One region of the Kribbella sp. NPDC059898 genome, then DNA from elsewhere that is predicted to be linked to it. Evidence: riboswitches for the same ligand, from Rfam matches in the RefSeq annotation. Region 1 holds a riboswitch; each other region holds the start of a gene.
The links. A riboswitch is a leader RNA that binds a small molecule or an ion and turns the genes downstream of it on or off. The one in region 1 is predicted to bind cobalamin.
Positions count from the first base shown of each region.

Region 2: it holds a riboswitch for cobalamin, as region 1 does, so the genes downstream of both, ACFV9C_RS06045 (CbtB-domain containing protein) here and cobN (cobaltochelatase subunit CobN) in region 1, are expected to answer to the same signal.
Region 3: it holds a riboswitch for cobalamin, as region 1 does, so the genes downstream of both, ACFV9C_RS04950 (ABC transporter substrate-binding protein) here and cobN (cobaltochelatase subunit CobN) in region 1, are expected to answer to the same signal.

Region 1 is NZ_JBHWKR010000006.1:289,770-294,150, reverse strand. It holds gene cobN (cobaltochelatase subunit CobN) at 1-2,237, opposite strand, end outside; cobalamin riboswitch at 2,271-2,397, opposite strand; gene ACFV9C_RS21270 (DUF3500 domain-containing protein) at 2,386-3,354, opposite strand; gene ACFV9C_RS21265 (phosphoglycerate mutase family protein) at 3,345-4,025, opposite strand; gene ACFV9C_RS21260 (cobalamin biosynthesis protein) at 4,016-4,381, opposite strand, start outside.
Region 2 is NZ_JBHWKR010000002.1:102,222-106,602, forward strand. It holds gene ACFV9C_RS06035 ((2Fe-2S)-binding protein) at 1-568, opposite strand, end outside; gene ACFV9C_RS06040 (CbtA family protein) at 565-1,365, opposite strand; gene ACFV9C_RS06045 (CbtB-domain containing protein) at 1,367-1,573, opposite strand; adenosylcobalamin (AdoCbl) riboswitch at 1,623-1,711, opposite strand; gene ACFV9C_RS06050 (methylenetetrahydrofolate reductase) at 1,746-2,666, opposite strand; gene ACFV9C_RS06055 (metal ABC transporter permease) at 2,663-3,484, opposite strand; gene ACFV9C_RS06060 (metal ABC transporter ATP-binding protein) at 3,481-4,272, opposite strand; gene ACFV9C_RS06065 (metal ABC transporter solute-binding protein, Zn/Mn family) at 4,269-4,381, opposite strand, start outside.
Region 3 is NZ_JBHWKR010000001.1:1,005,886-1,010,266, forward strand. It holds gene ACFV9C_RS04940 (MFS transporter) at 1-61, shown strand, start outside; gene ACFV9C_RS04945 (hypothetical protein) at 75-1,037, shown strand; cobalamin riboswitch at 1,046-1,230, shown strand; gene ACFV9C_RS04950 (ABC transporter substrate-binding protein) at 1,257-2,273, shown strand; gene ACFV9C_RS04955 (FecCD family ABC transporter permease) at 2,270-3,244, shown strand; gene ACFV9C_RS04960 (FecCD family ABC transporter permease) at 3,241-4,188, shown strand; gene ACFV9C_RS04965 (PLP-dependent aminotransferase family protein) at 4,181-4,381, opposite strand, start outside.

The DNA.
Region 1 (4,381 bases):
GCAGTCACCGCCGGCAGGTCGACGAGTGTTGCGAGATCAGCGAGATCAGCCGCGGACCCAGGACTGGCGAGCAGGGCGGCCTCGTCGACGCCGAAAGCGTTCCCGAGCGCGGTCCGCAGCCCAGGGATCGCGTACGAACCACCCCACAGCTGTCGAGCCCGCAGTACGGCAAGCACCAGATTGACGCGTGCTTCGCCGGTCGGCGCGCCGCCGAGGACATGCAACCCGTCCCGGATCTGCACGTCCTTGATCTCGCACAGATACCCGTCGAGATGCAGCACGAACTCGTCGAACTCCTCGTCCGACGGCTTGTCCGACGTGTGCAGGTCATGGTGCAGTTGCGCCGCCTGGATCAGCGTCCAGATCTGCGCCCGCAACGTCGGCACCTTCTCCGGATCCAGCGCCGACACGGTCGCGTACTCGTCCAGCAGGTACTCGAGCTTCGCCATGTCGCCGTACGTCTCGGCCCGTGCCATCGGCGGCACCAGGTGGTCGACGACCGTCGCGTGCGCCCGCCGCTTCGCCTGCGTGCCCTCGCCGGGGTCGTTGACGATGAACGGGTACACCATCGGAAGGTTCCCGAGAACGGCGTCCGGCGCGCAGCCGGCCGCCATCCCGATCCCCTTGCCCGGCAGCCATTCCAGCGTCCCGTGCTTGCCCAGGTGTACGACGGCGTGCGCCCCGAAACCACCCTGCTCCGGAGCCGCCTCCAGCCACCGGTACGCCGCCAGGTAGTGGTGCGACGGCGCCATGTCCGGGTCGTGGTAGATCGCCACCGGGTTCTCCCCGAACCCGCGCGGCGGCTGGATCATCAGCACCACGTTCCCGAACCGCAACGCGGCCAGCGCGATCGCGGGCTCGGCGCCCGAGCGGTCGACGTACAGCTCGCCGGGGGCCGCGCCCCACGCCCCGATCATTGCCGCCTGCAACGATTCCGGCGTACGCCCGAACCACTGCGCGTACGTCGGCAGCGGCACCTTCGCGACCGCGTTCTCGAGCTGCTCGTCGGTCAGCCAGTCGGCGTCGTGCCCACCCGCGGCGATCAGCCGGTGGATCAGCCCGTCGGCGCCGTCCGCGCCCTGCAGCTCGCTCAGGTCGAGCCCGCCGAGGTCGTACCCGGCCGCCGCCAGCTCGCCGAGCAGCACGACCGCCGACGCCGGGGTGTCGAGACCGACCGCGTTCCCGATCCGCGCATGCTTCGTCGGGTACGACGAGAGCACCAGCGCGAGCCGCTTCTCGGCCGGCGGCACGTGCCGCAGGCGGGCGTGCGCGACCGCGATCCCCGCGAGCCGCGCGCACCGCTCCGGGTCCGGCGCGTACCGCGCGAGCCCGTCGGCATCGTACGACTTGAACGAGAACGGCACCGAGATCAGCCGCCCGTCGAACTCCGGGATCGCGACCTGCGTCGCCGCGTCCAGCGGACTCACCGCCGCGTCGCTGTCCAGCCACTGCTCACGGGTCGAGGTCAGCGCCAGCCCCTGGATCAACGGGATGTCGAGCGACGCGAGCGCACCCGCGTCCCAGGCGTCGTCCGCCCCGCCGGCACTCGCGTCCGCCGCGACCGATCCGCCTGCGGCAAGCAGCGTCGTCACGAGTACGTCGCACTTCCGGAGCAGGTCGAACAGCCCCGCGTTCTCGTCGCTCGTCGGGTCGAGTCCGCGCAGCGTCCCGCAGTACACCGGCAACGGCTGCGCCCCGGCGTCCGCGACCGCCCTGGCCAGGGCGTCGACGAACGCGGTGTTCCCGGAGATCTCGTGCGCGCGGTAGTAGACGATCCCGACGACGGGCCGGTCGTCCTCGACGTACGTCCCACGAACGCCGTACGCCGGGAGCGCGCGCGGCGGCTCGAACTCGTCGCCGGTCAGCAGCAGGGTGTCGCGCAGGAACCCGGCCAGGTTGCGGAGGTTGTCCGCGCCGCCCTCGCGCAGGTAGGCGAGCGCCTCGGTGACCGCACCGGCCGGCACGGTCGACAGCGACATCAGCTCGGCATCCGGCGCCGCCTCACCACTCACGACGACAGCAGGCTTCCCAGAGGCCAGTACGGCGTCCAGCCCTTCCTCCCATGCGCGGCGCCCACCGAGCAGCCGCACGACAACGACGGCTGCGTCGTCGAGCAGCGGGGCCAGGGCTTCGGGGGCGAGCCGCGCCGGATTGGCCACCGCCCAGCCCGCACCTGCCTCCGCTGCGGCCAGCAGGTCGGTATCAGCAGTAGACAGCAGCAGAAGATTCGCAGCCACGACAGCACAGTCCTTCCCGGGGTATCCACGCCCCAGCTACAGGTACGACGGCGGCAGTTCCTGACTCCCCCTACGCGGGTCACAGTGGCGGGACCGTCCCGGATTCACACCGGGTTCCTGCTGATGCCGTCGGTTGACGCTGCTGACTCTATCTGTGCATCGCGTAGTGGGCAGCCAGCAGGTCGGTGCCCCAGTCGTTGCGAAGATCACGCCACACCGAGTGGATGTGGTTCGCGTTGTCCTGGGTGTTGTCGTACTCCGCGAGGAACGTCGGCCCGGCGATCGAGTAGTAGTGGCGGTGGCCAATGCCGGGAGTCGTCTCGCCGGCCCACGCGAACGTCAGGTGCTCGATGCCGTTCTCGGTGATGTCCTGCCACGTCTGCAGGCCGATCGGCCCGGCGGCGCGGCCGACGTACTGGCCGATCAGCAAGCTCAGGAGCTGGCGTTGCCGTTCGTCCATGTCGCCGTACGGCAGGCCGCGGTGCAGGAGCGACGCGTCAGCGACCGGGTCGTGACGGGTCAGGAGGTCGTCGGGGGCGTCAGGAGAGACCAGGGCTACCTCTAGCTGGCCAGGCTCCAGTGCGTGCAGCAGCTCGAAGCCCAGGTCCTGCTCTGCGACCAGGAACCGCCGTCCGGTCTCAGGACCGGTCAGTACCTGTGCCGGGTTCGACCCGATGAACTGTGGGGTGAACGCGATCGCCCCGTCGATAACAGCCACATGCAGTGCCAGGTGGTGCCCGTTGAGGCGCCAGGCCCACGGGCCGGTGCCAGCCGGGTCGCCGAGGATCCGTAGGAAGAACCGACCGCCAAGAACCGAGCCCTCCCAGTCTCCTGACGCCGGCAGCGCCGGGATGCCGCGCAGGATGACCTCTGCGTCCAACACGGCCCAGGAGTCGGCTGCACCGCGTTCACTGCAGCCAAGCTCGACCAGGCGCTTGGCCAGCAACTGCTGAGCCGATGTGAGCTCCGACAGCGGCAGCCCGGCCCGATCACCAGGCAGGTACGTCCACTCCTTGTGGTCGGGTGTGTCGAACGGTGCCTTGATCTTGTCGAGCTGTGCGGGCGACAGGCTCGCCAGGAGATCCAGTACGGCGTCCCGCGTCTGCTCTACAACCATGCCGATCGCTCCTGTTCCGTGGGTTCGTACGTGGTCCATTGTTCGAACGGCCGGTCCAGCTTGTACCGGAAATCGGGCTGGCGCAGCAGGACGCGTGTTCCCGCGTTGGCTGGGTTCCGCAGCGACTCGAAGAACCGCACCGACCAGTGGAACCAGCGCATGCAAAACAGCCGCATGGTGAGACCGTGCGACACCAGCAGCACGTTCTTCGGCGCGTCCGCACTCTCGAAGTCGCGGTGCATCGTCTCGAGAAACGTGGAGACCCGGTCATACACGTCGGCGCCGGACTCACCGTGCGTGAACCGGTAGAAGAAATGCCCGAACGAGTTCCGCAGCTGCTCCTGCTGCTCGATGTCCTCGGTGTCCTGCAGGTTGGCCCAGTCCTGCTCCCGCAGGCGCGGTTCCTCCCGCGGTACGCCGATCAGGTCGTCCAGCCCGAGCGACTCCAGCGTCTGCCGCGTCCGCAGGTACGGCGACACGTACACACGCGCAGGCTCGTTCTCGAACAGCTCCCGCAGCTCCCGCCCCGTCTTGGCCGCCTGTTCATGCCCCACCGCGGTCAACGGCACCGCGTGGTCCGGGGTGCGCTCGTACACAGTCTTGTCGAGGTTCGCCTCGGACTCGCCGTGCCGAACCAGCACGATCCGCAACGGCCGATGGCTCAGACCCATCTCTTCCTCCAGGACATGAAGGCTGCGACGGCGGTGGCTGCCAGGCCGACTCGTCTGGCGAGGTGTGCTGTGCGGCGGATGTCGGGGACGGCGGGAGGCGGGCCGTCGCCGAGCGTGCCGCGGTTCTCGACGTACGTTCCGTAGTCGTTGGTGCCGCCCAGCGTCAGGCCGAGGGCTCCGGCGAAGGCCGCCTCGACCGGGCCGGCGTTCGGGCTCGGGTGTTTGGGAGCGTCTCGCCGCCAGACGCGGACGGTTTCTGCGGGGCGCCCGGACATGAGGCCGGTCAGCAGGGCGCATGCCCGGGCAGGCAGGAGGTTGAGTACGTCGTCCAGCCGCGCCGCCGCCCACCCGAAGTT
Region 2 (4,381 bases), on a different contig from region 1:
CGCGAAGGGGTGGGACGTCCAGCAGGGCAGTGGCGACGGCACGGGAGCGGGTGGCGAGGGTGGGGGCGGCGTTTGACAGAGCGGTGGCGGCGCCGTTGACGGCTGAGGCGACGTTGCCTACCAGGATGTGGTCCGAGAGGTCGAAAGCCTGGGCGATCGTGGGCAGTGGGCCGTCGAAGAGTTCGTGGTGCAGGTCTCCGCCGGCCGGCGGGATCGGGGGTAGGGAGAGGGGGAAGGCGCCGCCGAGGACGGGTTGCCAGTGGAGTTGGTCGAGGGCGAGGGTCGGGACGCGGTCCTCGAGTACGACGGCAGCAAGAGCTGGGGAGATCAGGCGGGCGACCAGGCCCAGATGGGTCACCGAGGCGGCGACGCGTACTTCGATCGCCGTCGGGTCCTGGCCGCTCGCGGCGCCTAGGTAGGCCCGTGTCTGGGCGATGCGATCCGCCAGGATCGCAGGATCGTCAACAATCTCCACGAGCCGGCGCCAGGGCGGATCCGGCGTCGGGTCCACGTGCTGTTCGACGGCGAAGAACGGGCCCAGGGCGGCGATCCGGTCGAGGAGTGTCACACCGCGACCTGGACGGGAGTGCGGAGCAGGCGGTCGGCAAGTGGGCCGAAGACCGCGCCGATCACGCCCCAGAGCAGGACCTGTGCGCCGACGGAGTACAGGCGGAACGCGTACAGGCGGTCCACGTCGAAGCCTGGGTAGACGATCGTCCCGTGGGAGTCGGTCAGCGGCAGCGGGGTCTCGGTCGCGTGCCGGCCGTACTCCTGCACGTTCGCGGCGAGGTGGCCGAGTGATGGCAGGACGGCCATCACGACGCCGATCAGTACGACGTACGCCGCCAGCGCCAGGAGGGTCGCGTTCCAGTTGCCGAAGCGGGGGCGCAGGAGCTTGCCCAGGGCAACGGCACCGATCAGGAAGAGGAGTGAGCAGACGACCATCGCCAGGTACAGGTTGGCGCGGGTCTGGATGGTCTCCTCGTGGCCGATCGCGGGTGGGTTCGCGGGGTACTTCAGGAAGAGTACGAAGTAGAACCCGAGGAAACCGCCCACCGCGACCAGCATCGCGAGCGTGCGCGGGCGGAGGTTGCCGACGCGGCCGAGGCAGATCGTGTACGCGACCGCGAACACGGCACCCATCGCGATCCCGAACAGGATCATGCCGACGCCCAACCCGGCGTTCGCCTGGAGTGTCCGGCTGAACAGGTCTGGCCCGGACGGCTCGTGGGCGGCGTCGCGGCCGGCTTCGTAGTCGATCGCGGCCTGGATCTGCGGTTCGGCGAAGATTCGTGCGAAACCGAACGCGACCAGACCGCCCGCTCCGCCGGCCAGCAGGCCGCGGAGGATCAGTTTGCGCTCCACCTCAGTGGCAGGGGAAGCCGAGGAAGTGCCGCGCGTCGTGCACGAACTCGTGGATGTGCATGTCCTTGCCGAAGATCGAGTACGCGCCCTGGTCGACGCCGATGAAGTAGTACGCCAGGAACGCCAGGAACGCCGTACCGACCAGCCACAGCACGGCCTTCGACACCGGAAGAACAACCGTCGTCGTCGACGCAGACAGATTACTCACGTGAGAGCCTCCTTCAGGGGATCGTGCGTCCCGCTACCAGTGGAGCGTCGTGACGGCGAAGTATCTGACTTACCGGACGTGTCCGGCTCACAGTGGCGCGACCGTGCCGAATTCCCATCGGCTTCCTTGCGCCGTCACTGTCTGGGAGGGTACGGACCTCACCCCCGGCCAGTCAACCGACGAACGTGCGCAGCTCCTTGACCAGCTCGACACTGGCGTCGTTCTCGATCCGCCGGGTCGAGACGCTCTCGACGTTGAACCCGAACGGGATCCCACGGTCCCGGCAGTACGTCGACAAAGTACGGGCGATCCCGACGCAGTGCGCGTACGAGTCCGCGACCGGGTCGCCGGAATGCACCAGCTCGTTACGGAGCCACCGCGGCACCCGGACACCGAGCCAGGCAAGGAACTCCAGCGTCTTCACCGAGCCGCAGATCGACAGCGTGAACACGATCGGCACCGGCTCGACGTTCTCGGCGCGGCACAGGTACAGATAGTCCGACGCCAGGTCCATCGCGGCGCCGACGTCGTAGATGATCTGCGTCACGAAGAACGAGCAACCGCTGCGCTGCTTCCGGAGCAGCCGCTCGTGCTCGTCGAGGCGGGACGAGTGCCGTTCCGGGATCGTCACGCCGCCGAGCGGCAGGGCCGACCCGGAGCGCTGCCACAGGTCGTACGCGGCCGGCAGCGTCGTTCGTACCTCGGCCGCGCTGGTCGGGGCGCCGACCATCACGGTGCCGAGCTGGTCCGAGGGACGCCGTACCCAGGAGTCCAGCTCGGCCGCGGTGTACTTGCCGACCGAGCGGTACACGATCGTCGGCCGGTCCCACCAGGACAGCTGGTCGGCGAGGAAGTCCGCCGGGTCCATCGTCGGGCTGAACGGGAACGGCCGCTCCTCCGGTATCCGCTCCGCCTCGTCGTCGATGTCGTAGAGGATCAGCGCGTCGATGTCGAGCTGCTCGAGCCGCGTCCTCGTCACCGCGGTGAAGCGTTCGAGCGCGTCCGGGGCGATCGACCGGCGGGGCGGCGTCATCCCGTACAGCAACAACTCAGTACCGCGCCCACTCCCCAGCAACGCCGACAGATCGTTCACCGAGCCAGCTTAAAGGAGGACACCAGCCGGCACGCGAGGTAGACGAGGAACGAGATCGTCGTGATGTACGGGCTGATCGGCACCGAACTGCCCGCGGACAAGAGGATTCCGCCGACCGCCGCGGTGACCGCGAAGGCGACGCTGAGCAGCGGTACGACGATCGGCGACGACGAGACCCGGAGCGCCGCGGCGGCCGGGGTGACGAGCAGCGAGAGGACGAGCAGCGCCCCGACGATCTGCACCGAGACCGCGACCGCGAGGCCGAGCAGGATCATGAAGACGATCGACAGTACGCCGACCGGAACGCCCCGCGCGGCCGCGACGTCGGCGTCGGTGCTTGCGAAGAGCAACGGTCTCCACACCAGCACCAGTCCGGCCACGACCAGCACCGAGATCCCGATCAGCGACGTGATCTGCGGGGTGTCGATCGCCACGATCTGCCCGGTCAGCAGGCCGAACTTGTTCGCCGCCCGCCCGTGGTACAGCCCGAGGCACAGGATGCCGAGCCCGAGACCGAACGGCATCAGTACGGCGGTCACCGAGTTCCGGTCCCGCGCCCGCGCGCCCAGTACGCCGATCAGCAGCGCCGCGACCAGCGATCCGGCGAGCGCGCCGGTGACCACGCCGGCGCCGAACAGCAGGCCGGCCGCCGCGCCGGCGAACGACAGCTCGCTGACGCCGTGCACCGCGAACGCCATGTCGCGCATCATCACGAACACCCCGATCAGCCCGCCGACGACGCCGAGCACGACGCAGGCGATGATCGAGTTCCGCAGCAGCGGCAGCAGTTCGGCGTACCCGGAGAAGTCGAAGATCATCGGGCACCGACCGGTTCGTGCTGCTGCTCGGGGATGCCCGCGACCAGGATCCGCCCGTTGTGCCGGATCACCTCGACCCGCGCGTCGTACAGCTCGCTCAGTACCTCGGTGGTCAGCACCTCGTCCGGCGTACCGATCCGGAACCGCTGGTTGGCGATGTACAGCACCCGGTCGACCTTGTCCAGGATCGGGTTGATGTCGTGGGTGACGAACAGTACGCCGAGGTCGAGCCGCCGGCGGGCGTCGTCGACGAGGTCGCTGACCAGCCGTTGATGCGGCAGATCCAGCGACAGCAACGGCTCGTCGCACAGCAGCAACCGCGGGTCGGCCGCCAGCGCCTGGGCGATCCGCAGCCGCTGCTGCTCGCCGCCCGACAGCGACGACAACGGGGTGGACGCGTACGCCTCGGCTCCGACCGACGACAGCAACTGGTTCACCCGCTGCCGGCGCCGCCGCGACGGGATCGGCACGCCCCACCGGTGCCCGTCCAGCCCGAGCGCGACCAGGTCCCGGCCCCGCAGCGGTACGCCGTCATCCGCCGGCCGTTGCTGCGGGATGTACCCGATCCGCCGGTCGCCGCGACGGACCGGCGTACCGAGGAACGTCGCCGTACCGGAGCGGAGCCGGGTCTGCCCGAGGATCGCCTTGAGCAGGCTGGACTTCCCGGACCCGTTGGCGCCCAGTACGGCGATCAGCTCGCCGCTGTGCACCTCCAGGTCGAGGCCGTCCCAGAGCGTCCGGGACCCGAAGCCGAGCGCAGCCTGCTCCAGGGTCAGTACGACGCTCATCGCCCGAGCGCGGCGCCGACCGCGTCGAGGTTCGCGGTCATCCAGCCGATGTAGTCCTTGCCGCTCGGAAGCGTCTCAGTGACCGGCACTACCGGGATGTTGTTCTGCT
Region 3 (4,381 bases), on a different contig from region 1:
GTACGACGCCCGCACCGACGAACACGCCGTCCGCGAAAGGCAACTCCGCGCCGCCGGTTAGAGTCTCAGTCATCATGCGTACCCTGATCGCCGCCGGGCTGGCCGTCGTACTGCTTGCGGGGTGTGGGGGTCATGGGCAGGAGACCGCGCCGAGTGTGCCGCCGCTGGTGTCGGTGAGCGGGTTCGACACCCCGTCCGCGACGCCCTCGGACACGCCGTCACCGACCGCGTCGGCGACGCCTGTCGAGACGCTGTGCACCTCGATCGACGAGACGTTGGTCCGGACCACGCTGGCCGTGCCGGTGGTGAAGATCGTGCGCCAGAACCCGCCGGCCGAGATCGACATCCCGTCGTACGACGTCTGCCAGCTGAGCCTGAGTACCGCGCCGGACGGCCCGGTGCTGCGGATCGGGGTCTCGGTGCTGCAGGCAACCGCCGCGACGCTGGCGGCGGCGCGGAAGACGTACGCCGCGCACGGGCGGGAGCCGGCCGTGACCGCGAACGTCGGCGACGGCGGGTACGGGACGAGCCAGTTCCTGGTGTTCCTGCTCGACGGCCGGCTGTACAAGCTCTCCGGTCCGCAGGCCACGCTCGCGAAGTACGTCGTCCTCGGGCAGGAGGTCGCCCGGCAGGCGCCGGGGCTGCAGGCGCCCGCGCTCGAGATCACCCGGCCGGAGTGCGATCGCGGATCGGACGCGGCCGAGCAGGTGCTGGGCGTACCGGCGACGGCCCGCCGCGACGGCGAGACCCTCGTCGGCGACCCGGTGTGCGGCTGGATCACCGCCACCCGCGTGCTGTACTCCTCGGTCCGCCGGGAGCCGGACGCGAAGGCGTTGATGGCCCCGCTCCGGAACGCCTCCACCTCGCAGTCGATCCCGCTCGGCGACGAGGGGTACATCGACACCGCGACCGGCCGGACCACGATCCGGGTCGGCGACGACAAGCTGGTCGACCTGGTCCCGCTGCCGGCCCGCGCGGTCAACCCGGACCTGATGACCCAGTTCGCGCTCGCCCTTTCGTCGCTCTACACGCACTGACCCGGGTGCTATGGTGACCGCGCCGTGGTGTTCGGGAAGCCGGTGAAGTACCGGCGCGGCCCTCGCCACTGTGATCGGGATGTGCACCTGTCGTACCCGTAAGGGGACCACTGGCCGCGTGCGGCTGGGAAGGTCAGACCGGTGGACGTGGTACCCGTCAGCCAGGAGACCGGCCACGGCGCTGACCCGTCCACGAGGTGCTGGAGGAGCGGTCCACTCATGGCCGTCGTACGTGTGCTTGCTGTCGCCCTGTCCTTGACCCTGCTGGCCGGCTGCGCGCCGTCCGCCGCGGAGAGTCCCGGGGCCACCACGGTGAAGAACTGCGGGATCGACGTGTCCGTCGACGGGCCGCCGAAGCGGGTGTTCGCGGCGTACCAGCCCGCGATCGAGCTGGCCCACGCGCTGGGTATCTCGGACCGCCTGGTCGGTACGGCGTACCTCGACTCCCAGGTGCTGCCGGAGTACGCCGCCGCGCAGTCGAAGGCGAAGTACTTCAAGAACCTGCCGAGCCGCGAGGAACTGCTCAGCCTGCACCCGGACTTCGTACTGTCCGGGTTCAACGACGTGTTCAGCGCCGTCGGGAGCGACGCGAGTTTCGGCAGCCGCAAGAGCCTCGCCGACCTCGGCGTACAGACTTGGATCTTCAGCCCGCTCTGCCCGACCGCGGACGGCAACGGCGACGAGGCGATCGACCCGGCGACGGTCTCGATGGACAACGTGTACGCCGACCTGCGCGACCTCGGCCGGCTGTTCGGCGTCGAGGACCGCGCCGAGCAGGTGATCGCCGACCAGCAGAAGCGGATCGCCGCGGTCGCGGCCGCCGTGAAGGATGCGCCGCGCCCGACGGTGGCGATCGTCCGCCCGGGCCTGGAAGGCGGCGGGATGACCGTGTCCGGCGGTCCGGACTTCGGTACGGTGCTGATCCGGCAGGCGGGCGGCGTGAACGCGTTCGCCGACCTGACCTCGAAGCGGAACGTGAAGATCAGCGTCGAGGAGTTCATCAAGCGGGACCCCGACTACGTGCTGATCAGCGGGTGCTGCGACGCGTCGCTGACACCCGCGGCCTCGCAGCCGGGCGTTCGGAAGATCCTCGCCAATCCGGCGTTCGCGAACCTGAAGGCAGTGCGTTCCCAGCACGTCGTGCCGTGGCTGTTCGCGAACCATTCCGCCGGCGTCCGCGGCGCCTACACCACCGAGAACCTCGGCCACATCCTGCACCCCGACCTGGTCAAGTGAAGCGCGCGGCCGGTCTGGTCGCGGTGCTGGCGGTCGTCGTCGTGCTGTCCTTGTGCGTCGGCGACCGCTGGATCGGGCCCGGCGCTGTGTACCGGGCGCTGGCGGACTTCAGCGGCAGCGACGGCGACCGCGTGGTCCGGTACCTGCGGTTGCCGCGGACCGTCGCAGGCGTGCTGGTCGGCGCCGCGCTCGGGCTGTCCGGCGCGGTGATGCAGGGCGTCACCCGGAACCCGTTGGCCGACCCCGGGATCCTCGGCGTGAACGCCGGTGCCGCGGTCGCGGTCGTGGCGGCGATCGGCCTGTTCGGCATCCACAGCCTGACCGGGTACGTCTGGTTCGCGATGGGCGGGGCGCTGGTGGCCACGGTGGCTGTCTATCTGGTCGGCGCGGTCGGCGGTACGACGCCCGTGAAGCTCGCGCTGGCCGGTGCGGCGATCTCCGCGCTGCTCGGCTCGATCACGTCGGCGGCGACGCTGGTGGATCTGTCGACGCTGAACGAGTACCGCTTCTGGGTGGTCGGTTCGCTGTCGCTGGCCGACCAGCGGGTGGTCGCCCAGGCCGTGCCGTTCGTTGCTGTCGGCATCGTTCTTGCGCTGGTGCTGGGGCGATCGTTGAACCAGCTCGCACTGGGCGACGACCTAGCGCAGGCGCTCGGCACGCGGGTGCTCCTGGTCCGCGTACTGTCCGGTCTCGCGGTGGTGGTGCTGGCCGGTACGGCGACCGCGATCGCGGGGCCGATCGGCTTCCTCGGGCTCGCCGTACCGCATGTCGCCCGGTTGGTCGTCGGACCGGACCAGCGCCGGATCCTGCCGTGCTCGATGCTGCTCGCGCCTGTCGTACTGCTGCTCGCGGATATCGTCGGGCGGGTCGTCGTACGTCCGGCGGAACTGCAGGTCGGGATCGTCACCGCGCTGATCGGTGCGCCGCTGTTCATCGGGTTGGTCCGGCGCCGACGAATGGCCGCGTTGTGAGAGCGGGCCTCGTCGCGTCGGTGCTGACCGTCCTCGTGGGCGCGTATGCCCTGACCCGCGGCGACTACACGCTGTCGATCGCCGAGGTACTGCGGACTCTGTCCGGGCACGGCACTTTGATCACGTACGACGTGGTCGTCAACAACCGGCTGCCCCGGGTGCTGACCGGGATCGGCGTCGGGGCGGCGTTCGCGATCTCCGGCGCGATCTTCCAGCGGCTCGCCCGGAACCCGCTGGTCAGTCCGGATCTGATCGGCGTGAACGCCGGCGCCGCGCTGGCCGCCGTACTGATCATCACCGTCATCGGCAGCGGGTGGATCCCGCTCGGGGCGCTGCTCGGGTCGTTGCTGGCGGCAATCAGTGTGTATTTGCTGGCGTACCGGAACGGGATGTCGGGGAATCGGCTCGTGCTGGTCGGTGTCGGGGTGACGGCGATTGTCGGGTCGTTGACGGCGTACCTGCTGACGCTGGCGGACATCTACACGGCGAAGAGCGCGTCGATGTGGCTGGCCGGGAGTCTTGCGGGGCGGTCGTGGACGCACGTCGTACTGATTGGGGCCACACTCGCGGTGGGGGTGCCGGCGGCCGTGGTGCTGACGCGGCAGTTGCGGTTGCTCGAGCTCGGCGACGACGTGGCGCGGGCGCTCGGCGGGCGGGTCGAGTTGGCGCGCGGGGCGTTGATCGCGCTCGGGGTGGGGCTCGCGGCGTTCGCGACGGCGGCGGCCGGGCCGGTGGGGTTCGTGGCGTTGGTGGCGCCGCAGTTGGCTCGGCGGTTGGTTCGGCGGCCCGGGCTGGTGGTGCCGGGGGCGATCGGGGCGTTGCTGGTGGTTTCGTCGGATCTGCTGGCGCGGACGGTGGTCGCGCCGACGGTGCTTCCGGTGGGGGTGGTGACCGCGTTCATGGGTGCGCCGTACCTGCTGTATCTGCTGACGCGTCCTAGCTGACCTTCGCGATGGTGGCGATCGCGTCGGCGATCTCTGTCGGGGTGCGGGCGGCGTACCCGAGGACCAGGCCGGGGGCGTGCGGGAGTTGGCAGTGCCAGGAGAGCGGGTGACACTTGACGCCCGCGTCCAGGGCGGCCGCGGCGAGGGCGACGTCGTCCGCCTCGTCGAAGGTGATCGTCAGGTGCAGGCCGGC